Regions from separate parts of the Streptomyces sp. NPDC020958 genome, predicted to be linked through region 2. Evidence: riboswitches for the same ligand, from Rfam matches in the RefSeq annotation. Region 2 holds a riboswitch; the other holds the start of a gene.
What was found. A riboswitch is a leader RNA that binds a small molecule or an ion and turns the genes downstream of it on or off. The one in region 2 is predicted to bind ZMP and ZTP.

Region 1: it holds a riboswitch for ZMP and ZTP, as region 2 does, so the genes downstream of both, ACZ3KP_RS40265 (glycine hydroxymethyltransferase) here and ACZ3KP_RS03905 (bifunctional 5,10-methylenetetrahydrofolate dehydrogenase/5,10-methenyltetrahydrofolate cyclohydrolase) in region 2, are expected to answer to the same signal.

Annotation. Positions count from the first base shown of each region.
Region 1 covers NZ_JBVHFU010000029.1:28,811-36,733, forward strand. Annotated here, with positions in the region: gene ACZ3KP_RS40235 (decaprenyl-phosphate phosphoribosyltransferase) at 1-441, opposite strand, end outside; gene ACZ3KP_RS40240 (phosphatase PAP2 family protein) at 531-1,055, opposite strand; gene ACZ3KP_RS40245 (FAD-binding protein) at 1,207-2,589, shown strand; gene ACZ3KP_RS40250 (decaprenylphospho-beta-D-erythro-pentofuranosid-2-ulose 2-reductase) at 2,612-3,367, shown strand; gene ACZ3KP_RS40255 (2'-5' RNA ligase family protein) at 3,381-3,965, opposite strand; gene trpS (tryptophan--tRNA ligase) at 4,106-5,119, opposite strand; gene ACZ3KP_RS40265 (glycine hydroxymethyltransferase) at 5,221-6,675, opposite strand; ZMP/ZTP riboswitch at 6,708-6,798, opposite strand; gene rocD (ornithine--oxo-acid transaminase) at 6,902-7,923, shown strand, end outside.
Region 2 covers NZ_JBVHFU010000001.1:842,251-857,234, reverse strand. Annotated here, with positions in the region: gene ACZ3KP_RS03925 (rhodanese-like domain-containing protein) at 1-190, shown strand, start outside; gene ACZ3KP_RS03920 (ABC transporter ATP-binding protein) at 261-2,030, shown strand; gene ACZ3KP_RS03915 (hypothetical protein) at 2,111-2,407, opposite strand; gene ACZ3KP_RS03910 (nuclear transport factor 2 family protein) at 2,581-2,949, shown strand; ZMP/ZTP riboswitch at 3,052-3,134, shown strand; gene ACZ3KP_RS03905 (bifunctional 5,10-methylenetetrahydrofolate dehydrogenase/5,10-methenyltetrahydrofolate cyclohydrolase) at 3,161-4,018, shown strand; gene ACZ3KP_RS03900 (CU044_5270 family protein) at 4,022-5,377, opposite strand; gene ACZ3KP_RS03895 (RNA polymerase sigma factor) at 5,370-5,912, opposite strand; gene ctaD (aa3-type cytochrome oxidase subunit I) at 6,018-7,616, shown strand; gene ACZ3KP_RS03885 (hypothetical protein) at 7,613-7,945, shown strand; gene ACZ3KP_RS03880 (TetR/AcrR family transcriptional regulator) at 7,985-8,650, opposite strand; gene ACZ3KP_RS03875 (YncE family protein) at 8,822-10,069, shown strand; gene ACZ3KP_RS03870 (cellulase family glycosylhydrolase) at 10,130-11,992, opposite strand; gene ACZ3KP_RS03865 (GTP-binding protein) at 12,070-14,082, opposite strand; gene ACZ3KP_RS03860 (XdhC family protein) at 14,474-14,984, shown strand, end outside.

The DNA.
Region 1 (7,923 bases), on a different contig from region 2:
GCAGTAGGCCAGTTGCATGGCCAGGTAGGCGATCAGGAGGACGGCTACCAGGGGTGGGGCCAGCCGGGCGGCGAGCAGGGGTCCCAGGGCCGCCAGGACGCCTCCCACGGTGTAGGCGACGGGGACCGGGACCTGTCCGGCGGCGACCGGGCGGCGGCACTTGACGGGGTGGGCGCGGTCGGCCTCGGCGTCCCGGGCGTCGTTGATCAGGTAGACGGCGGCGGCGCAGGCGGTGAACAGGGCGAAGACCAGGGCCTCGCGCAGCAGGGCGGACACCGAGAAGAGGCGCCCGGCGGCGGCCGGGGCGGCGATGACGAGGACGTTCTTGACCCACTGCTTGGGTCGGGTGGTCTTCAGCAGGCCCGTGAGGAGGAGGCCGGGGGCGAGGTGCGCGCGTGCCCGTCCGGACGGCCGGAGGGGGTGGCCGCGCTGTTCGTGCAGTGTCGTTTCGGCAGACGTCTCGCCGGCAGGTGTCCCGTCGGCGAGCGTCCCGTCGGCGAGCGTCTCGCCGGCCGCGTGGGCGGTCTCGGTCACGGCCGCCTCCCCGCGTGCGAGGCGCCGGGCACTCCCTCGCGCATCCAACGCGCTCCCGCGCGCGCCGTGAGCGCTCCCAGTGCCGCGCCCGCCGCCACGTCCGTCGGGTAGTGCACGCCGGCGACCAGCCGGGAGAGGCACACGGCGACCGCGAGGGGCGCAAGTCCGGACGCGCCGAGCGCCCCGAAGGCGACGGCGGCCGCCGTCGCGGAGGTGGCGTGCGAGCTGGGGAAGGAGTGCCGGCCGGCGGTCCGCACCCGGGGCCGTACATGCGCGGGGCGCGCCCGTCGTACGACCCGTTTCACGGCCATGCTGCCGAGGTGCGCGCCCGCGACCAGCGCCGTGCCGCGCAACCAGGCGCCGCGCCGCGCGCCGTCCACGGCGGCCCCGGCTAGGCCCGCCGCGAGCCAGAGCGCACCGTGTTCCCCGGCGAGGGAGAGACCGCGTGCGGCCGACGCGACGCGTGGATCGGCGCCGCAGGCGTGCAGCGCGGTCAGGATCCGGTGGTCCATGTCGTCCATTGGACTCACTGTTCACCTTCACGCGGCCAAAGCTACGACCCTATTGAGCGACATTCGGACAATCACCCGTTTCGGGGAGTCAGGTGATCTTTCGTAACCAATCCCCTGTAAAACCCATAACCACCCATACGGCAGGGATACGGTCGTCCCCATGCCTGGAAAGCCCGGCGGACCCACCGCGCCCGAAGTCACCGTCCCCGTCACCGGCTGGGGCCGCACCGCCCCCACCGCCGCCCGTCTGATCCGCCCCCGCACCTACCAGGAGGCGGCCGACGCGATCCGCACCTGCGGGGTGCGCGGCGGTATCGCCCGGGGCCTGGGGCGGGCGTACGGCGACGCGGCGCAGAACGCCGGCGGCGCCGTGCTCGACATGACGGGTCTCGACCGCATCCATGCCATCGACGCGGACGGCGGCACCGTGCTGTGCGACGCAGGGGTCTCGTTGCACCGCCTGATGGAGGTGCTGCTGCCGCTCGGCTGGTTCGTCCCGGTGACCCCGGGGACCCGCCAGGTGACGGTGGGCGGCGCGATCGGCGCCGACATCCACGGCAAGAACCACCATGTCTCGGGATCGTTCTCCCGTCACGTGCTGTCCTTCGAACTGCTCACCGCCGACGGCCACGTCCGCACGGTGAGCCGCGGCACCCCGCTGTTCGACGCGACGGCCGGCGGCATGGGTCTGACCGGGGTGATCCTCACGGCGACCGTCCGCCTCCTCCCCGTCGAGACGTCGTACATGTCCGTCGACACCGAACGCGCCACCGACCTCGACGACCTGATGACCCGGCTCACCGCCACCGACCACCGCTACCGCTACTCGGTCGCCTGGATCGACCTGCTCGCGCGCGGGGCGGCCACCGGCCGCGCGGTGCTCACGCGCGGCGACCACGCCCCCCGGGAGGCGCTCGGCGAGCACACCCGCGCCGGGCGCGCCCCCCTCGCCTTCCACCCCCGCACCCTTCCCGCCGCCCCCGCCTTCGTCCCCGACGGCCTCCTCGGCCGCACCACCGTGGGCCTGTTCAACGAAGTCTGGTACCGCAAGGCCCCCCGCGCCCGGGTGGGCCGGCTCCAGCACGTCTCCACGTTCTTCCACCCCCTGGACGGCGTCCCGCACTGGAACCGCGTCTACGGCCGGGCCGGATTCGTCCAGTACCAGTTCGCCGTCGGACACGGCCGGGAGGACACGCTGCGCCGGATCGTGACCCGGGTCTCCGAGCACCGCTGCCCGTCCTTCCTGGCCGTCCTCAAACGCTTCGGCGACGCCGACCCCGGCTGGCTCTCCTTCCCCGTGCCCGGCTGGACCCTCGCCCTGGACATCCCGGCCGGCCTGCCCGGCCTCGCCGCCCTCCTCGACGGACTGGACGAGGAGGTGGCGGCCGCCGGTGGCCGCGTCTACCTCGCCAAGGACTCCCGGCTGCGTCCCGAACTGCTCGCCGCGATGTATCCGAGGCTCGACGAATTCCGTGCCCTGCGAGCGGAGTTGGACCCGCGCGGGGTGTTCGTCTCCGACCTGTCCCGCCGTCTCGGTCTCTAGCCCCCCGTCGTCAGGAGCTGTCGTGAAGGACGCCTTCGGAATGCCCCAGTCGCTGCTCGTCCTCGGCGGTACGTCCGAGATCGCGCTGGCCACCGCCCGCCGGCTGATCGCCCGCCGCACCCGCACGGTGTGGCTCGCCGGCCGCCCCTCCCCCGCGCTCGACCGGGCCGCCGCGCACCTGCGCACCCTCGGGCCCGACGTCCACACCGTCCCCTTCGACGCGCTCGACCCCGAGTCCCACGAGGCGGCCCTCGGCAAGGTCTTCGCGGAGGGCGACGTCGACGTGGTCCTGCTGGCCTTCGGCGTCCTCGGCGACCAGGCGGCCGACGAACGCGAGCCGCTCAGCGCCGTACGGGTCGCGCAGACCAACTACACCGGCGCCGTCTCGGCGGGCCTGGTGAGCGCACGGGCCCTGCAGGCCCAGGGCCACGGCTCACTGGTGGTCCTGTCGTCGGTCGCCGGGGAGCGGGCCAGGCGCTCCAACTTCATCTACGGCTCCAGCAAGGCGGGCCTGGACGCCTTCGCCCAGGGCCTGGGCGACGCCCTGCACGGGACGGGTGTGCACGTGATGGTCGTACGGCCGGGCTTCGTACGGTCGAGGATGACCGAGGGCCTGGAGGAGGCCCCCCTGGCGACGACCCCGGAAGCGGTGGCGACGGCGATCGAGACGGGCCTGCGGCGGCGCTCGGAGGTGGTGTGGGTACCGGGCGCCCTGCGCCTGGTGATGTCGGCCCTGCGCCACGCACCACGATCGGTGTTCCGGCGGCTGCCGATCTAGTCGGGCCCGCGGCCTACCGACTGGCGATGCTTCCCCGCTCCACATGCCCCACCTGAGGAGGCACGACGACCCCGGAGCCCCCGAAGACGAACTCACGCAGCTTCCGCCACACCCCGTCCGCCCCCTGCTCGTACAACGCGAACCCCATGCACGGCCACTCGGCCTCGAACCCCGCCAGCTCGGCGAACGCCCGGTCCATCGCCGCCTCGTCGATCCCGTGGGCGACGGTCACGTGCGGGTGGTACGGGAACTGCAACTCCCGCTCCAGCGGCCCCGACGCGTCCCGCACCCGCGACTGCAGCCACGCGCACTCCTCGGCCCCCCGGTCCACCCGGACGTACACCACCGGCGAGAGCGGCCGGAACGTACCGGTGCCGCACAGCCGCATCGGAAACGGCCGGCCCGCCGCGGCGACCTCGCTCAGGTGGGCCTCCACCGCGGCCAGCGCCCCCGCGTCGACCTCGGTCGGCGGCAGCAGGGTCACGTGCGTGGGAATGCCATGGGCCGCGGCGTCGCCGAAGCCCGCGCGCCGCTCCTGGAGCAGGCTGCCGTGAGGCTCCGGGACCGCGATCGACACGCCGATCGTTACGGTCCCCACGTCATCTCCCGTCGGTCGTGATGGTGGACGGGTGTCGGGTTCGTACCCGGCCGTCCGGCTATCGACTGTACGGCCACGGCCGCCTCGCGGGCAGCCGTGGCCGAAGTGATGTGCAGCGCTTCGCTCCGCCCGGTGACGGCTCAGTGCTTGGCGGGCAGGAAGCCGACGCGGTCGTAGGCCTGCGCAAGGGTCTCGGCCGCGACCGCGCGCGCCTTCTCCGCGCCCTTGGCCAGGATCGAGTCGAGGGTCTCCGAGTCGTCCAGGTACTGCTGGGTGCGCTCGCGGAAGGGGGTCACGAACTCGACCATGATGGCGGCGAGGTCCGTCTTGAGCGCGCCGTACATCTTGCCCTCGTACTCCTGCTCCAGCTCGGCGATCGACGTGCCGGTGAGGGTGGAGTGGATGGTGAGCAGGTTCGAGACGCCCGGCTTCTGAGCGTGGTCGTAGCGGATCACCGTGTCGGTGTCGGTGACCGCGCTCTTCACCTTCTTCGCGGTCACCTTGGGGTCGTCGAGGAGGTTGATGAGGCCCTTCGGCGTGGACGCCGACTTGCTCATCTTGATCGACGGGTCCTGGAGGTCGAAGATCTTCGCCGTCTCCTTGAGGATGTACGGCTTCGGGACGGTGAAGGTCTCGCCGAACCGGCCGTTGAAGCGCTCGGCGAGGTCACGGGTGAGCTCGACGTGCTGGCGCTGGTCCTCGCCGACGGGCACCTCGTGGGCCTGGTACAGCAGGATGTCGGCGACCTGGAGGATCGGGTACGTGAACAGGCCGACGCTCGCGCGGTCGGCGCCCTGCCGGGCCGCCTTGTCCTTGAACTGGGTCATCCGGCTGGCCTCGCCGAAGCCGGTGAGGCAGTTCATGACCCAGGCGAGCTGGGCGTGCTCGGGGACATGGCTCTGCACGAAGAGGGTGCAGCGGTCCGCGTCCAGGCCGGCGGCGAGCAGCTGGGCGGTGGCGAGCCGGGTGTTGGCGCGCAGGTCCGCGGGGTCCTGCGGGACCGTGATCGCGTGCAGGTCGACGACCATGTAGAAGGCGTCGTGGGACTCCTGGAGGGCCACCCACTGGCGGACGGCGCCGAGGTAGTTGCCCAGGTGGAACGAACCGGCGGTGGGCTGGATGCCGGAGAGCACGCGAGGTCGGTCTGAGGCCATGTTCACCATTCTCTCAGAGACCTCGGGGGGTTTCGGTGCGCGGGGAACCGCGGGCCGCTGGGGGCCGGTCGCGCAGTTCCCCGCGCCCCTTTCAGGGGCACTCAGCCGAGGTCGATCTCCGGGTACAGCGGGAAGCCCGCCACCAGGTCGGTCGCGCGCTGGGCGATCTCCGTGGACACCTTCTCGTCGAGGACGTGGCTCGCCTTGCTCGGCGCGCCCGACTTCGTGGTACCCGGCTCGGTGGTGGTGAGGACGCGGTCGATCAGGCCCGCGACCTCGTCCATCTCGGCCGTGCCCAGGCCCCGCGTGGTCAGCGCCGGGGTGCCGATGCGGATGCCGGAGGTGTACCAGGCGCCGTTCGGGTCGGCCGGGATCGCGTTGCGGTTGGTGACGATGCCCGAGTCGAGGAGCGCGGACTCGGCCTGGCGGCCGGTGAGGCCGTAGGAGGAGGCCACGTCGATCAGGTTGAGGTGGTTGTCGGTGCCGCCGGTGACCAGGGTGGCGCCCCGGCGCATCAGGCCCTCGGCCAGCGCGCGCGAGTTGTCCACGATCCGCTGGGCGTAGTCCTGGAACGCGGGCTGCCGGGCCTCGGCGAGGGCGACGGCCTTGGCGGCCATGACGTGCGGGAGCGGGCCGCCGAGGACCATCGGGCAGCCGCGGTCGACCTGGTCCTTGAGGGAGTCGTCGCACAGGACCATGCCGCCGCGCGGGCCGCGCAGCGACTTGTGGGTGGTGGTGGTGACGATCTGGGCGTGCGGGACCGGGTCGAAGTCGCCGGTGAGGACCTTGCCGGCGACCAGGCCCGCGAAGTGCGCCATGTCGACCATGAGGGTCGCGCCGACCTCGTCGGCGATCTCCCGCATGATCCGGAAGTTCACCAGGCGGGGGTACGCGGAGTAGCCGGCGACGATGATGAGCGGCTTGAACTCACGGGCCTGGGCGCGCAGCGCGTCGTAGTCGATGAGGCCGGTGGCCGGGTCGGTGCCGTAGGAGCGCTGGTCGAACATCTTTCCTGAGATGTTCGGGCGGAAGCCGTGGGTGAGGTGGCCGCCCGCGTCCAGGGACATGCCGAGCATCCGCTGGTTGCCGAAGGCCTGCCGCAGTTCCGCCCAGTCGGCCTCGGTCAGGTCGTTGACCTGGCGGGCGCCGGACTTCTCCAGGAAGGGGACCTCGACGCGGTCGGCGAGGACGGCCCAGAAGGCGACCAGGTTGGCGTCGATGCCGGAGTGCGGCTGCACGTAGGCGTGGCGGGCGCCGAACAGCTCGCGGGCGTGCTCGGCGGCGAGGCCCTCGACGGTGTCGACGTTGCGGCAGCCGGCGTAGAAGCGGCGGCCGATGGTGCCCTCGGCGTACTTGTCGCTGAACCAGTTGCCCATCGCGAGCAGGGTCGCCGGGGAGGCGTAGTTCTCGGACGCGATCAGCTTGAGCATCTCGCGCTGGTCGGCGACCTCCTGACCGATGGCGTCGGCGACGCGCGGCTCGACGGCGCGGATCACGTCGAGGGCGGCGCGGTAGGCGGTGGACTCGGTGGACAGGGGCGCGGACTTGTCAGTCATTCGGGACCTCCGGACATGTCGTTCGGCACTCACGGTTCGGCCCAGGCGCACGGCACTCGGTCACAACACGAGCCGCTCCCCGATGGTCGGTCCCATCCCAGCGCGCCAGTCACGGCCCTCCGGTCACATTACCGGGCACGCCCGGCCCGGGGGCCGTGGCGTCCACCAGTCGGGCACGGACAAGAGGTAGGAAAGGGGTAATCCCGCCGCGTCCCCCGGAGTCGCCGTGACCACTACGGAAGCCCTCGTCGCCGCCGCCGAGCTGCACAGCGCGCCTACCTACCACCCGCTGCCGGTGGTGATCGCCACGGGCGAGGGGGCGTGGCTGACCGACGTCGAGGGGCGCCGGTACCTGGACTTCCTGGCCGGTTACTCGGCGCTGAACTTCGGACACGGCCACCCGCGCCTGGTCGCGGCGGCGAAGGCGCAGCTCGAACGGGTGACCCTGACGTCCCGGGCCTTCCACCACGACCGGTTCGCCGCGTTCTGCACCGAGCTGGCGGAGCTGTGCGGGATGGAGATGGTGCTGCCGATGAACACCGGGACGGAGGCGGTGGAGACGGCGGTGAAGACGGCCAGGAAGTGGGGGTACCGGGTCAAGGGCGTGCCCGCGGAGATGGCCAAGGTGGTGGTCGCGGGCGGCAACTTCCACGGCCGTACGACCACGGTGATCTCCTTCTCCACCGACCCCGAGGCACGGGCGGACTACGGGCCGTACACGCCCGGCTTCGAGATCGTCCCGTACGGCGACCTGACGGCCCTGCGCGCCGCGCTGACCGAGAACACGGTCGCCGTGCTCCTGGAGCCGATCCAGGGCGAGGCCGGGGTGATCGTGCCGCCGGCGGGCTATCTGGCGGGCGTGCGGGAGCTGACCCGCGAGCGGGACGTGCTGTTCGTCGCGGACGAGATCCAGTCCGGTCTCGGGCGGACCGGGCGCACGTTCGCGTGCGAGCACGAGGGGGTCGTGCCCGACGTGTACGTCCTCGGGAAGGCGCTCGGGGGCGGGGTGCTGCCGGTGTCGGCGGTGGTGGCGCGGGCGGAGGTGCTGGGTGTCTTCCGACCGGGCGAACACGGCTCCACGTTCGGGGGGAACCCGCTGGCCTGCGCCCTGGGCCTGGAGGTGATCGCGATGCTGCGGACCGGGGAGTTCCAGGAGCGGGCGACGGTCCTCGGGGAGGTGCTGCACCGGCGGCTGGCGGAGATCGCGGGCAGCGGACTGCTGACGGCCGTGCGGGGGCGGGGGCTGTG
Region 2 (14,984 bases):
CGGACTGGGCCTCGGCCTCGTGCACCCCGCCTGGCGGCTGCTGCCGGCCGGCGTGGCGGGCGGCCTGGTGTTCTCCGCGCTCACGGACACCTGCGGCATGGCGGCGCTGCTGGCGCGGCTCCCGCACAACCGGCCGCACGCGACCGACCTCGACGCGACCCTCGCGAGGCTGGGTTCCGCCCGCGGCTGATCCGGCGCCGGGACCGGCATCCCCCGTCGTAGCCTGGGGGGCGCCGCCCACCGCCCGGACGAGGAGCACCGTGACCGCCGCAGCAGCAGTTCCGCCGAGCGACCGGAGCGGCCCGTCCGTGTTCCGGCTGCTCCTGTCCTATGTACGGCCGCACCGCTGGGCCCTGTTGGCGGGCGCGCTGCTCTCGCTGGTCACGGGCGGGACCGGGCTGCTGCTGCCGCTGGTGGCCCGGGGGCTGATCGACGACCTGTCGCACGACCGTTCCATCACCGGGAAGCTGCTGGCGATGGCGGCCCTGGTGGTGGGCAACGCCGCGGTGGGCGCGCTGGGTTCGTACGTGCTCAGGCGCACCGCGGAGTCGGTGGTGCTGGGCGCGCGGCGCACCCTGTCGTCGTACCTGCTGCGGCTAAGGATCACCGCCGTGGACCGCACCGAACCCGGTGACCTGATGGCGCGGATCACCTCGGACACCACGCTGCTGCGCGAGGTGACCACGGACTCGCTGGTGGCCCTGGGAACCGGCGGGCTCACCCTGGTCGCCACCGTGGTGATGATGGGGGTGGTCGATCCCGTGCTGCTGGCCGTCACGCTCGTGGTGATCGCCGCTGCGGGCACCGTGCTGGGCACGATCGTGCCCAGGATCAACCGGGCCAGCCGCCGGGCCCAGGACGCGGTCGGGGTGATGGGGGCCTCGCTGGAGCGGGTGCTGGGCGCCTTGCGCACGGTGAAGGCCTCGGGTGCCGAGCACCGGGAGGAGCAGGCCCTGCACGCGGCGGCCGAGGAGTCCTGGCGGCAGAGCGTGCGGGCCGCCAAGTGGTCGGCGGCGGCGGGCAACACGGCGGGACTCGCGATGCAGCTGGCGTTCATCACGGTGCTGGCGGTGGGCGGTGCGCGGGTGGCGACCGGCGCCATCGGCGTGGGCACGCTGGTGGCGTTCCTGCTCTACGTCTTCTACCTGATGCAGCCGATCCAGCAGGTCGTCGGGGCGATCACCCAGTACCAGTCCGGCGCCGGCGCGCTCGCCCGGATCCAGGAGGCGCTGCGACTGCCCGCCGAACCGCCCTCCGCGCCCGCAGAGTTGCCGTCCGCCGGTGCCGAACCGGCCGCCGTCGCCTTCACCGACGTACGTTTCCGCTACGCCGACGACCTGCCGTACGTCCACCACGGGGTGAGCTTCGACATCCCCGCCCGGGGCATGACGGCCTTCGTCGGGCCGTCCGGTGCGGGCAAGACCACCGTGTTCTCGCTGATCGAGCGGTTCTACGACCCGGAGTCCGGCACGATCGCCGTGGACGGCCGCCCGCTCGACGCATGGGAACTGCCGCTGCTGCGCTCGGCCATCGGGTACGTCGAACAGGACGCGCCGGTGCTGTCGGGGTCGTTGCGGGACAATCTTCTGCTGGGCAACCCGGAGGCGGACGAGGACGCGGTCGCGCGGGTGGTCAAGACGACCCGGCTGGACGGACTGGTCGCGCGGCTGCCGGACGGGCTCGGAACCCTGGTCGGGCATCGCGGGACCAAGCTGTCCGGGGGCGAGCGCCAACGGGTGGCGATCGCCCGGGCGTTGCTGCGCAGGCCCCGGCTGCTGCTGCTCGACGAGGCGACCTCGCAGCTGGACGCGGTGAACGAGGCGGCCCTCAGGGACACGGTCGCCGACGTGGCCCGGTCGACCACGGTGCTGGTGGTCGCGCACCGCCTGTCGACGGTGACGATGGCGGACCGGATCGTCGTGATGGACGCGGGCCGGGTCCGCGCGGTGGGCACGCACCGGGAACTGGTGGCGGCGGATCCGCTGTACGCGGAGCTGGCGGCGACCCAGTTCCTGGCCTCGGAGCACTGAGGGCGCGGACGAAGAAGGGAAGGGGAGGGGAGGAAGGAGGGCCGTCCCCCGCCGGGACGGCCCGGGGGATGCGGCCGGGATCAGGCTTCGATGCCCGGCAGCAGCCCCGTGGCGGGCGCGGCCAGGTCGGTGACCTGGTGCAGCTCGCCGAGCTTGTGGACTCCGTTCAGGCCCTGCACCTGCTCCGAGACCTTCGGCATCCTGCCCTGGTACTTCGCGGGGATGTCGCTGGTGGCGACCGAGTCGAGCACCCCGAGCGCGGTGAGCTTCCCTGGATGCTGCGGGCTCGCGTCGGCCGCGTTCGCCAGCGGCGCGGCAAGGCCGGTGACCCCGACGGCCAGTCCGACGGCGGCGACGATACGTCGTGTTGAGATCATGCCCTCAGCAACGGCCCCGGCGCCGGGCCGGACACGGGCGGCCGCCCGGCCTCACCCGTCAGGAGGAGCGCCCGGCCTGCGTTTGCCGAGCCGTCCGGGACGGAGGAGCCTCGGAGTGAGGGGCTCTCGCGGCCTGCTCCCGCATCGGGTCGCGGGCCCCGCAGGAGGTCACCATGGGCACCACGACAGGCTCCACGTTCGACACCGACACACTGCGCCGGGCCATAGAGGGGAACACCGGGAACTCCCTGCTGGCGCTCTACACGGACGACGCGGAGATCCGCATCGTCGACCGCAACGCCCAGCCCAGCCATCCGAAGATCCTGCACGGCCGCAAGGACATCGCCGCGATGCTGGACGACGTCTACAGCCGGGACATGACGCACAAGCTGGACCGGTGCGTCGTGCAGGGCGACCGGGCCGCGTTCACCGAGTCCTGCGAGTACGCGGACGGCGTCCGGGTGCTCGCCGAATCGATGATCACGTTGCGCGACGGAAAGATAGCCGAACAGATCATGATCCAGGCATGGGACGACGAGTAGTCGGCCGAGGCCCGAGGGTCCAGGTCAGCACCCGTGTGACCTGGACCTTCTCGGTGTGCGCAGGACTGGGACACACGCGTCGCGGCGCCCTCGGTTAACCTGGGGGCGGGCCGTGACTGGCGCTGAGGTGGAGCACCACCGGGGAGCGGCCCGCACCGTCGATGCCGTGCGCCTGGGCGATCCATCGTGCATCAGCTCAGGAGTGTGCCCCATGCCCCAGACGTCCCAGGGCCGTCTCATGGACGGAACCGCCGTCGCCCGCCGGATCGTCGAGGAGACCGCGCGGCGGGCCGCAGACCTCACCGCGCGCACCGGCGTCACGCCGTGTCTGGCGACCGTGCTGGTCGGTGACGACCCCGCGTCCGTCACCTACGTACGGATGAAGCAGAACCGCAGCCGCAAGGCAGGCATCGCCTCCCGGCACGTGCCCCTGCCCGCCGCCACGACCACCGACGAACTGGTCGGCGTGCTGAGGGAGTTGTCCGCGGATCCCGCGGTGCACGGCATCCTGCTCCAGCACCCCGTCGGCGAACACGTCGACGAGCGGGCCGCGTTCGAGGCGATCGCCCCGGAGAAGGACGTGGACGGCGTGACCTTCGCGTCGTTCGCGACGATGAGCTTCGGGCTGCCGGGCTTCGTCTCCTGCACACCCGGCGGCATCCTGCGGCTGCTCGACGCGTACGACGTCGACCCGGCCGGGAAGCGGGCGGTGGTCGTGGGCCGCAGCGCGATCCTCGGCAAGCCGACCGGCATGCTGCTCCTCGCCAGGGACGCCACCGTCACCTACTGCCACTCCCGCACCCGGGACCTGTCGGCGGCCGTGCGCGAGGCGGACATCGTGGTCGCCGCCGTCGGCCGGCCCCGGCTGATCCGGGGCCAGGACATCAAGCCGGGCGCGGTGGTGCTCGACGCGGGCTACAACGAGGGCAACGTCGGTGACGTCGACTTCGACACCGCCGTCGAGCGGGCCTCGCTGATCACGCCGGTGCCGGGCGGCGTCGGCCCGATGACCATCGCCGTGCTGCTGGAGCAGACGGTGACGGCGGCCGCCCGGCAGCTCGGGGCGTGAGGGTCAGCGCAGCCAGGCGCTGTACTCCATGACGTCCCCGGCCCGCACGCCGTACTCGGGATCGTCCCGGGTGAACGTGGTCTCCAGGCCGAGTACGGCGCCGGTACCCGGGTCCAGGATCAGCATCCGGCGGGCGCCGGCGGCCCCTTCACAGACGTACGCCTGCCCGGTGCGGCCGAGGCGGTCGGTGACCTGGCCGGCCGGGCGCAGTCCCTCGGCGTCGGCGAGGAGGGCGGCCAGGGCGGCCGTCTCGCGGGCGCCGAGTGTCCAGTTGTCCAGCAACTCCCGGGTGGCGTCGAGGAGTTCACTGGTGGTGAGGGTGCTGCTGTTGACGAGCTCGGACAGGTAGGTACGCAGCTTTCCGGGGTCGTGCGGGGGCGTGGCCAGCGGCGGGGCGTCGCCCCACATCGGCGGGAAGGTGTGCCGGCTGAGCACCTTCCCGTCCTCGGCGAGGCCGCCGTCGGTGAGGACCGGACGGCCCGGGTGGCTCGGGTCGGTGGCCACGACCACCTCGGTGTGACTGCCGTCCGCCCGCCAGCGCACCACGCGCTCCTCGGGAAGGGTGATGGGCGGCCCGTCGTCACTCATGCCGAGACTCCAGGACTGCACGTGGGTGCCCTGGCGCAGCCCCGGGGACCCGTCGACCGCCGCGACGCGGGCCAGTTCCGCGACCTGCGCGAGCGGTACGGCGGTGGAGTGCGCGCGGACGGCCAGCGGCCGGGGCGCGGCGACGGCGGGTACGGTGCCGGAGCCACCGAGCAGCACGCTCAGCGCCACGGCGACCACGACGACGGTCGCGGCCAGCCCCCACACGACCCGAACCGGCCGCCCGGGACGACGACGGCACAGCGACCGGCCGGGGTGCCACCGGGCCCGCCGGTCCAGGGAGGGTGCACCGGAGCGGCCCGCGAGCCCCGAACCGTCCGGGTGCGGCGAGCGGTCAGGGTGCCGCCGGCCCAAGAGGCCGCCTCCGCCGTCGCGGACATCCGCGGCCACCGGACCGTCGCCTGCCACCCACCCGCCGAAGGAAACCCAGCCGCCCCCGGGCAACGAACCATCCACGGGCACCCGACCACCGGTGGGCGCCCAGCCTCCCCCGGGCAACGGACTGCCCGCGGGCCCCCGGTCACCGGTGGACGCCCGGCCGTGCGCGGGCGACTCACCATGCGCGGCCGACCCGCCATCCGCGGCCGACCCGCCATCCGCAGCCGGCCCCCCGTCCGTGGGCAGCGGGTCGGGTGTGTGCAGGAGGTGGGTGAGGTGTTGTTCGGCGTGGCGGGGCAGGGGGCCGTCGGCGAAGTGGGGGCCGTCGGCGGGTGCCGGGTCGGCGGTGCGGAGCAGGTCGAGTTCGTCAGCCATGGCGGTCCTCCTCGGGCAGGGCCTCGGCGGCAGGGGGGCGCAGTCGGTCTATCTCGGCTCTGAGCCGGCCGCGGGCCCGGTGCAGCCGCATCGCCGCGGCACGGTTGCCGCAGTCCAGGGCGACCGCGATCTCGTCGACGCCGAGGTCCTCCCACGCGGCCAGCCGGAGCACCTCCTGGTCGGCCGGGGACAGCCGGGCCAGTGCCTCGTGCACCCAGGCGCCGGGCCGCTCGGTGTCCGGGCTGTCCATGACGTGGCGCCCGTGCGCGGTCTCGTCGTTGCCGAGCCGGTCCAGCAGCCTGCGCCGACGCCCGTAGCCGCGTACCGCGTTGGCGAGGCAGTTGCGTGCCACGCCGTACAACCAGGGCAGCGGAGCCGCCGGCAGGTCGGCGCGGCGGCGCCAGGCCACCGTGAACACGTCCGCCACCACTTCCTCCACCTCGCTGGTCCGCCCGTCCAGTCGCCGCGCGACATAGCGGCTGACCGCCCAGTAGTGCTCGCGATAGGCAGCGGCGAAGATCTCGTCGTTGCTCATGTTCCCTTCGTGTCCGGCACCTTCCCGATCGTCACACCCTGCGCGGTGACGCTCGTCGCACCCGCCGAGTGTGACCGGCGGGCGGTGCCCGGACACAGGCGGGGCATGAGGAACCCCACGTGGCTCACGACCACGGATCACAAGACGATCGGAACGCTGTACCTGGTCACGGCGTTCTCGTTCTTCTGCGTCGGTGGTGTGCTCGCCCTGTTCATGCGGGCGGAACTGGCTCGCCCGGGCCTGCAGATCATGTCGAACGAACAGTTCAACCAGGCCTTCACGATGCACGGCACGATCATGCTGCTGATGTTCGCGACCCCGTTGTTCGCGGGCTTCGCCAACTGGATCATGCCGCTCCAGATCGGCGCCCCCGACGTGGCGTTCCCACGCCTGAACATGCTGGCCTACTGGCTCTACCTGCTCGGCTCGACGATCGCGGTGGGCGGCTTCCTGACCCCGCAGGGGGCGGCCGACTTCGGCTGGTTCGCCTACGCCCCGCTCTCGGACGCGGTGCGCACGCCGGGGATCGGCGCCGACATGTGGATCATGGGCCTGGCCTTCTCCGGTTTCGGCACGATTCTCGGCGCGGTCAACTTCATCACCACGATCATCTGCATGCGGGCCCCCGGAATGACCATGTTCCGCATGCCGGTCTTCGTGTGGAACGTCCTGCTCACCGCCGTGCTCGTGCTCCTCGCCTTCCCGGTGCTCGCGGCGGCCCTGTTCGCGCTGGAGGCGGACCGGAAGTTCGGCGCCCACGTCTTCGACGCGGAAAACGGCGGCGCGCTGCTCTGGCAGCACCTGTTCTGGTTCTTCGGTCACCCGGAGGTGTACATCATCGCGCTGCCGTTCTTCGGCATCATCAGCGAGGTCATCCCGGTCTTCGCCCGCAAGCCGATGTTCGGGTACCTGGGCCTGGTGGGGGCCACCATCGCCATCGCCGGTCTCTCGGTCACCGTCTGGGCCCACCACATGTACGTCACGGGGGGTGTGCTGCTGCCCTTCTTCTCCTTCATGACGTTCCTGATCGCCGTCCCGACGGGAGTGAAGTTCTTCAACTGGATCGGCACCCTGTGGCAGGGCTCCCTGTCGTTCGAGACACCGATGCTCTGGACCATGGGCTTCCTGGTGACGTTCGTCTTCGGCGGCCTGACCGGGGTGATGCTCGCCTCCCCGCCGCTCGACTTCCACGTCTCCGACTCGTACTTCGTGGTCGCCCACTTCCACTACGTGGTCTTCGGCACGGTCGTCTTCGCGATGTTCGCCGGATTCCACTTCTGGTGGCCCAAGTTCACCGGGAAGATGCTGGACGAACGCCTCGGGAAGATCACCTTCTGGACCCTCTTCACCGGCTTCCACGGCACGTTCCTGGTCCAGCACTGGCTGGGCGCGGAGGGCATGCAGCGCCGGATCCCCGACTACCTGGCGGTCGAGGGGCTCACCACCCTCAACACGGTCTCGACGATCTTCTCGTTCCTGCTGGGCTCGTCCCTGCTCCCGTTCTTCTACAACGTCTGGAAGACCGCGCGGTACGGGGTGCTGGTCGAGACGGACGACCCGTGGGGCTACGGCCGCTCGCTGGAGTGGGCGACCTCCTGCCCGCCCCCGCGGCACAACTTCACTACGCTGCCCCGGATCCGCAGTGAGTCCCCGGCGTTCGATCTGCACCATCCGCTTCCGGAGCGGGAGTTGACCGCCCGGTGACGGCGCGGAAGGAGGAACGCGCACTGGTGCGTCAGGTGGAGGGTCATCTGCTGCTCGCGGCGGCGCGCGAGGAGGGCCGGGCGGCGGGGGCCCGGGCGGCGGACCGGCTGGGCTGGCTGACGGACACCCAACGGGAGGACCTGGAGCGTCAGCTGGAGGCCGAGTACCTGGGGCTGGCCCGGATGTCCTGGCACCGCACGGCGCGGCGCGCCGAGGAGCTGAGGAAGGAGTACGAGGCGAGGTACCGCATGCTGCGCCGGCGACTGCTGGCCGTCCTGCTGCTGTGCGCCCTGCTGACGGCGGCGGCCCTCCTGACCTCGGCGGTGTGAGCACACCCCAGGCCCTTCAAGTCGACGACTGCGATAGGGCTACCGGGAGCCCCCCGGCGCCCACCCCTCCGGCCGCAGCATCCCCACCAGCAGCCGCACCAGCTCCGCCACGACCTCGTCCAGCGAAGCGTCCACCCACCCGGCACTCCAGTCGTGCAGCAACCCGTTCACGCTCCCGATGAACGCGGCGGCCGCCAGCCGGTAATCGCGCGGCGCCGCGTCCCCGCGCGCCACCGCCGCGTTCGCCTCCGCGCAGATCAGCTCCACCCAACGCGCCCGCCGCGCCAGCCGCTGCTCCTCCAGCCGGGGACTGACCCCGATGATCTCGACGAACGCGATCCGGATCCGCCGCGGATCCGACGTGACGTCCCGCGCGTACGCCCGGAACAGCACGGTCACCCGCTCGACCAACGACAACGTCTCCGCCTCCGCGAGGGCGTCCCGCACCGCCCCCTCGGCCCACCCGTTCACCTCCAGGTGCAGCGCGGCGAGCACGTCCTCCAGGGTCTCGAACTCCTCGTAGAACTGCCGGGTCGACAGGCCCGCCTGCTGACTCAGTGCGGCCACGGTCGTCGCGCGAAACCCCGGTGCCCCGCCGAAGAGCTGGAGCGCGGCGTCCAGGAACCGCCGACGCCGCTCGGCCTTGCGTTCTTCGGCGGACCGGCCGCCGTAGCGACCCGTCGGCGCCTTGAGCCTGCCCGCCAACACTGCCCCCTCCGTCGTCCACCCGTGGCCAATTTTGTCGTGTACGCCTCTTGTGGAGTAGGGGCACCCGTCCTTACTTTTCAGTAAGTTCATTTGAACGCGCCCGTGTTCAGATTCCGTGCCCCCTGACCGCACGCGCGCCCCACACCCCCATCAGAGGAGAGAGCACTCATGCCTGCCATCAGAACCAGGCACCTTTGCTCCGTGGCCGCCGCCCTCGCACTGACCGTCACCGCGCCCGCGACCGCCGCCACCGCCGCGGCCGACGCCTCCCTGCGCCAGGTGCTGTTCGTCGGGAACAACTGGGACGGCACCGCGACCGTCCTGAACGCCACCGGTGACTTCGCCAAGGTCGGCCAGCTCAACGTCATCCCCGACAAGGACGCGCGGATCGCCGAGATCAACGCCGACCCGATCAAGTGGATCTACTACACGTCCATTCGCAACGAGGTCGGCCAGGGCCACGACCAGTACGCGGACGACATGTACTCCACGCCGGACGGCAGGTCCGTGGTGGTCTCGCGCCCGAGCTTCGCCGACGTCGTCTCCATCGACCTGGCCACCGACAAGGTCAACTGGCGCTTCCCGGTCGCCGGTTACCGCGCCGACCACATGGCCGTCTCCCCGGACGGCACCAAGGTCGCGGTGTCGGCGTCCACCGCGGACAAGGTGCAGGTGCTGGACATCAACACCGGTAAGGAACTGGGCGAGTTCGCCACCGGTGACAAGCCGCACGAGAACGTCTTCACCCCCGACGGCAAGTACATCTGGAACATGTCGATCGGTGAGGTCACCACCTCGCTCGACGACCCCGGCTGGGACTGGACCAAGGGCGACCGGCACATCACCATCGCCGACGCCACGACCTTCAAGCAGGTCAAGACGATCGACATGCGCGCCCGGCTGGACGCGTTCGGCCTGAAGGACTTCTCGGACGCGGTCCGGCCCGCCGCCTTCACCCCCGACTTCTCGAAGATGTACTTCCAGGTGTCGTTCTTCAACGGCTTTCTGGAGTACGACATCGCCAGCGACAAGATCACCCGGATGAAGACCCTGCCGGCCAACCCCGCGACCAGCACGGACCGCACCACCTGGCTCCTCGACTCGCGCCACCACGGCATCTCCATGAAGCCGGACGGCACCAAGCTGTGCGTGGCCGGGACGATGGACAACTACGCCACCGTCGTCGACCGGGCCACCCTCCAGGAAGGTCCGCTCATCACCGCGTCCACCCCGTACTGGGCCACGGTGAGCGGTGACGGCAAGGACTGCATCATCTCCGAGAGCGGCGCCGACCAGGTGACGGCGATCGACTTCGCCACCGGCCAGAAGGTGACCTCGGTCCCGGTCGGCGACCACCCGCAGCGGGTCCGGCTCGGCCATGTGCAGGCCGACTGGACGGGCGCCTCGTCGAGTTGACGCGCCCCCACCCACTTCGGCCTCCGGGGTCAGGCGGGACCCCGGAGGCCGAAGTCCTGCTCAGAACTTCGCCGCCACCCAGGCGGCCAGTTCCGACCTGGCCGCGTTCAGCAGCGTGGCACTCGGCGCGGTCGCCCCGTTGGTCACCAGCGCGAAGTGCAGCACGCCGGAGTCCGCGTCGCCGAGCAGCAGCCGGCGGCTGCCCGTGCCGCCCGGTTCCGCCGCCACGCCGACCGGGTTCGAGGACGAGTACGCCGGGGGTGCGTAGGCCGTGCCCAGGTCGGAGACGACGGTGGTGGACGCGGTCGGGAAGGAGGCGGGCAGGTGGAGTTCGGTGGGTGCGGTGGAGCCGGAGGAGCGCCAGACCTGGACGGCGTACTGGCCGGAGCCGACCAGCGCGGCCACGTTCGGCAGCGAGCTGGGCACCGGGTTCCAGGTCAGGGTCGTCGAGCCGTCCCGGGAGCGGTCCTCGTAGGTGAAGGCGAGGGTGGTGCCCGCGGTGGCGCCCGGGTAGACCCGGTCGAGCAGCCGGGCGTCCTGACGGAGTGTCACGGTGCCGGAGTCGTCCGTCCTCACGGCCGAGAGGTCCTCGTCGTTCCAGGCGTCACCCGAGGTGAGCACCTTGCTCGCGTTGCCGTTCATCAGCTCGTGGTGCCGGCCGCTGTAGATGTCCCACTGCCACTGGGTACCGGAGAGGACCGGGCCCGAGGACGCCGGGGTGGTCCACCAGCTCGATCCGGGCAGGCGGGAGTCGAGGGCCTGGTACATGGCCTTGTCGACAGTCGGCGCCTTGCCCGCGGTGGTACCCGACAGCGGGTGTCCGAACTCGCTGACGACCGCCGTGGTCCCGGCGGCCGACGCGCGGTCGCGGACGGTGCCGAAGTCGGCGGAGTACTGGCCGTCGGAGGCGTTTCCCCACATCAGGATGCCGGAGATGGCCTTCTGGTCGTAGAAGTGGGTGTTGAAGACGTAGCGGGAGCCGAGCGTGCCCGCGTCCAGCAGGCCGCCCGGCTGCTTCTGCGCGTCGATGTTGGCGTTCCAGAAGAGGTTGGGCTCGACGAGGGCGGGCTTGGCGGTCCAGCCGGCGGCGTCCATCCGGGCCCGGAACTTCTGGTAGAACGGCCAGAGCCGGTTCTGCTCCCAGGTGCGGGAGGTCTCACCGGAGTCGTAGGAGCCGGCGTAGGGCTCGTTGTAGGGGTCGAAGCCGACGACGCCCGCGAACTCGTCCGTGGTCAGGTGCTGGGCCAGGTAGGTCATGGTGGTCTGGGCCGTGGCCAGGAAGGCGTCCTGGAGGCCGTAGTTGTCGTGCCAGAAGTCGTACTGGCCCTTCTGGACGGCCGCGTTCTGGGTGATGTTCTGGCCCCAGAAGAGGCAGATGCCGCAGGACTCGGCGGGATAGCCGCCCAGCGCCACCGCCCACGCCGGGGCGCCGTCACCGGTGTACCAGCTGCCCGAGTTGAACAGGTAGCGGGAGTACAGGTCCTGATGGAAGTCGGGGAAGACCCGGATGCCGGCGTCCAGGAAGGCCTGCATCTGCGCGGTCACGGCGGCCAGGTAGGTGGTGCTGACCTGGCCCTGCACGGGTTCGGCGTACGCCCAGGAGAGCAGGAAGCGCACGGCGTTGCCGCCGCCGAGGGCACGCAGCGCGGTGGCCGACTTCTTCGCGTCGGCGACGGAGGCGAAGGGCAGGCCGTTGTTCTCCGCCAGCTTGGTCTCGCCGGAGACGTTGTAGCCGCGCAGGACGACCTCACGGCCCTGGCCGTCGACGAGTCGGCCGTTCTGCACGGTGAGCGAGGTGCCGTCGAACCAGAGGGAGTCGGACGGGGTGGCTGCGGAGGCGGACGGGGCGCCCGCCACCGCGAGGAATCCGCAGAGGACAACCAGGACAACGATCAAACGTGCCCGGATACTGGTCATGCTCATTACAGTCCGGTGCTTTCCGGACACCGTCAATACTTCTGACTCATGAGTAAGTTGAATACCTGTGCGGCACTTGGCGCTCACCCGCTCACACGGCCGGTCACCTTCAACAGATACTCCTTCCGGTCGAGCGGATTGTGATCGGTACGCGCGCGTTCGGGGACCGTCCCGTGTGCCACGGGTGCGTAGTGGTCGAAGGCGCTCTCCAGCTCTCCCTCCCCCCGGGTCAGACCGGGCAGCAGCTGCTCCAGCCGGTGCACCCGGGCCGCGGGGACCACCCCCTCCAGCACGCAGAGCGCGGCCTCGGTGCCGGTGCGCCGGGGCAGCGCGCCGAGCCGGGTGAGCACCGGGAGCAGCGCGCCGAGCGTGTCCGCGGGGGCCTCCAGACGGAAGCGGTGCATCGGCTCGTGCACCCGTGTGCCGGCCCGTCGCAGCGCCTCGGTCAGCACGAGCGGGGTCAGCCCGCGGAAGTCCTGGCCGGTGCTGGACATGCTCTTGTCGAAGCCCTGGTGGGCGTGGCTCTGCCGGGGCGAGTAACCGGAATGGGTCATGGTCACGGTGGCGTCCGGGATCCGCCAGCCGTGCAGCCCCTGGGTGAGGGTCTCCCGCACGGTGTCCTCGACGGCCTTGAAGAAGGCGTACGGCATGGAGCCGAGCTCCACCTCCAGGCGGAAGCCGACGCCCGCGCCGACCGGGGCCGGCTCCACCCGCAGGCCGACCGTGGCGAGGAAGGGGTTGCCGTCCTTCTTGTTGAACTCGACGGCGGCTCCCGTCCCGGCGATCCGCTCGACGTAGACGGTGGTGGTCTCCCGGAAGGTGACGTCGAGGCCGTACTCGTCGGCGAGGGTCGCCTGGACGACCTCCTTCTGGACCTCGCCGTACAGGGAGACGGAGCTCTCCCGCCGTACCTCGTCGTGCCGGACGTCGATCAGCGGGTCCTGCTCGGCGAGCTGGGTGAGGGCGATGTGCAGGGAGCGGCGGTCGGTGCCGGGGCCCGGGACGACGACGGTCTCCAGGGTCGGGGGTGCGAAGTGGTGCACGTACGCGCGGGCCGGCCGGCCGAGCGCGTCTCCGATCCGGACGCCGCCGAGCCCCCACACCTTGACGATCCGCCCGGCGCCGGCACTGTCCTGCCGGCGCTCGGCACCCCGCTCGAAGACGGACAGCCCGGTGACCCGCCCCTCCGCCCGGACGCCGGCGTGCGCGTCGGTGCCGGTGCCGGTGCCGGTGCCGGTGCCGCCGAACGGGATCCGCTCGCGTACCCGGAGCGTGCCGGAGTAGATCCGCGCGTAGGCGATCTGCTCCCCCGCCGGCCCCCGCTCCACCTTGAAGACCGTGCCGGAGACCGGGCCCGCCGGATCGCCGCCTGCCGCCGGAAGCAGCCCCTCGACACCGGCGATCAGGTCGGGCACCCCGGCGCCCGTGACGGCGGAACCGAAGTACACCGGATGGACCAGGCACCGCCCGGTCTGGTCGGCGAGGGCCGCCCGCAGCCGGCCGTCGGGGACACCGCCGTCCAGGTACGCGGCGAGCAGCGCGTCGTCGTGGTCCGCGAGCACCTCCGGCGCGGTGGGGCCGAGGCCGGGCACGAACCGGGCCGCGCGGGTGCCGAGTCCGGCGGCCCGGCCCATGGGGACGAGCGGGACGGCGAGCCTGCGGGTCAGCTGGGCGAGCACGGCCTCGTCCCGGGCACCCCGCCGGTCGATCTTGTTCACGAAGACCAGCGTGGGGATGCCCAGCCTGCGCAGGGTCCGCATCAGCACGCGGGTCTGCGCCTGGACGCCTTCCACCGCCGAGACCACCAGGACCGCCCCGTCGAGGACGCCGAGGACCCGCTCCACCTCGGCGATGAAGTCCGGGTGCCCGGGGGTGTCGATGAGGTTGACGGTCACCCCGTCCAGCGGGAACGACACGACCGCCGACTTGATGGTGATCCCGCGCCGCCGTTCCAGCGCGAGGGTGTCGGTCCGGGTGCTGCCGGCGTCGACACTGCCGAGTTCGTCGATGACCCCGGCCGTGTACAGCAGCCGTTCGGTCAGGCTGGTCTTACCCGCGTCGACGTGCGCGAGGATTCCGAGATTGAGCAGATGCACTGAGCGTGATGTCCTTCGGCATGGGTGGGATTCCTTCCTGGGTGGACATGCACGCAGCGCGCATCGGGTGGTCCTCTCCGGGTGACGTCGGGTCGGGAGCAGTGAGCAGTGCAGCAGGGGCGGTCCCCCTGCCGCAACGGATTAACGCCCCGGCTGGGGGACCGCCGCACCGGCAAGAGATGCTCGGCGTCGACTGCGGCCGGTCGCACCCGCCCCAGCGCTCGCCGGCTGTGCCGGGCTGCCGCGAGCACCGGGATGCCCGTCCCTGGCGCACCGTACGGGAGTCGCCGCGGCGCGGCGGGGAACCCGACCTGCTGCCCGGCGCGCCCGGGCGGACCTCCCTACGGCACGGCCCGGTCGCGCGGGGCCCGGGCCCGGAGAGGAGCGGATGGTGCGTGAGATCCTGCCGGCGTTGGCCGACTGGCACGCGGACGGGCGCCCGTTCGGTCTGGCCACGGTGGTCTCGGTGAGCCGCAGTGCGCCGCGCGGGCCCGGTGCGGCCATGGCGGTGGGCCCGGACGACGAGGTGGTGGGCAGCGTCTCCGGCGGCTGCGTGGAGGGCGCCGTGTTCGAACTGGCGCGGGAGGTGGTGGCGAGCGGCGAACCCCGGCTGCGGACCTTCGGCTACAGCGACGCGGACGCGTTCGCGGTGGGGCTGACCTGCGGCGGCGAGATCACCCTGCTGGTCCGGCCGGTGACCCCGGGCTCCGACCCGCAGCTCGGCGCGGTCGCGGCGTCGGTCGCCGCGGGCGAGCCGGTGACCGTCGCCACGGTCGTGGACGGGCTCGCGCCGCGCGGCGCGAGCCTCGCCGTCTGGCCTGACCGGGCGGCGGGCACGCTGGGCACGGGCGGCCTCGACGTCGCGGTCACCGCCGACGCCCGCGGCGAACTCGCCCTCGGCG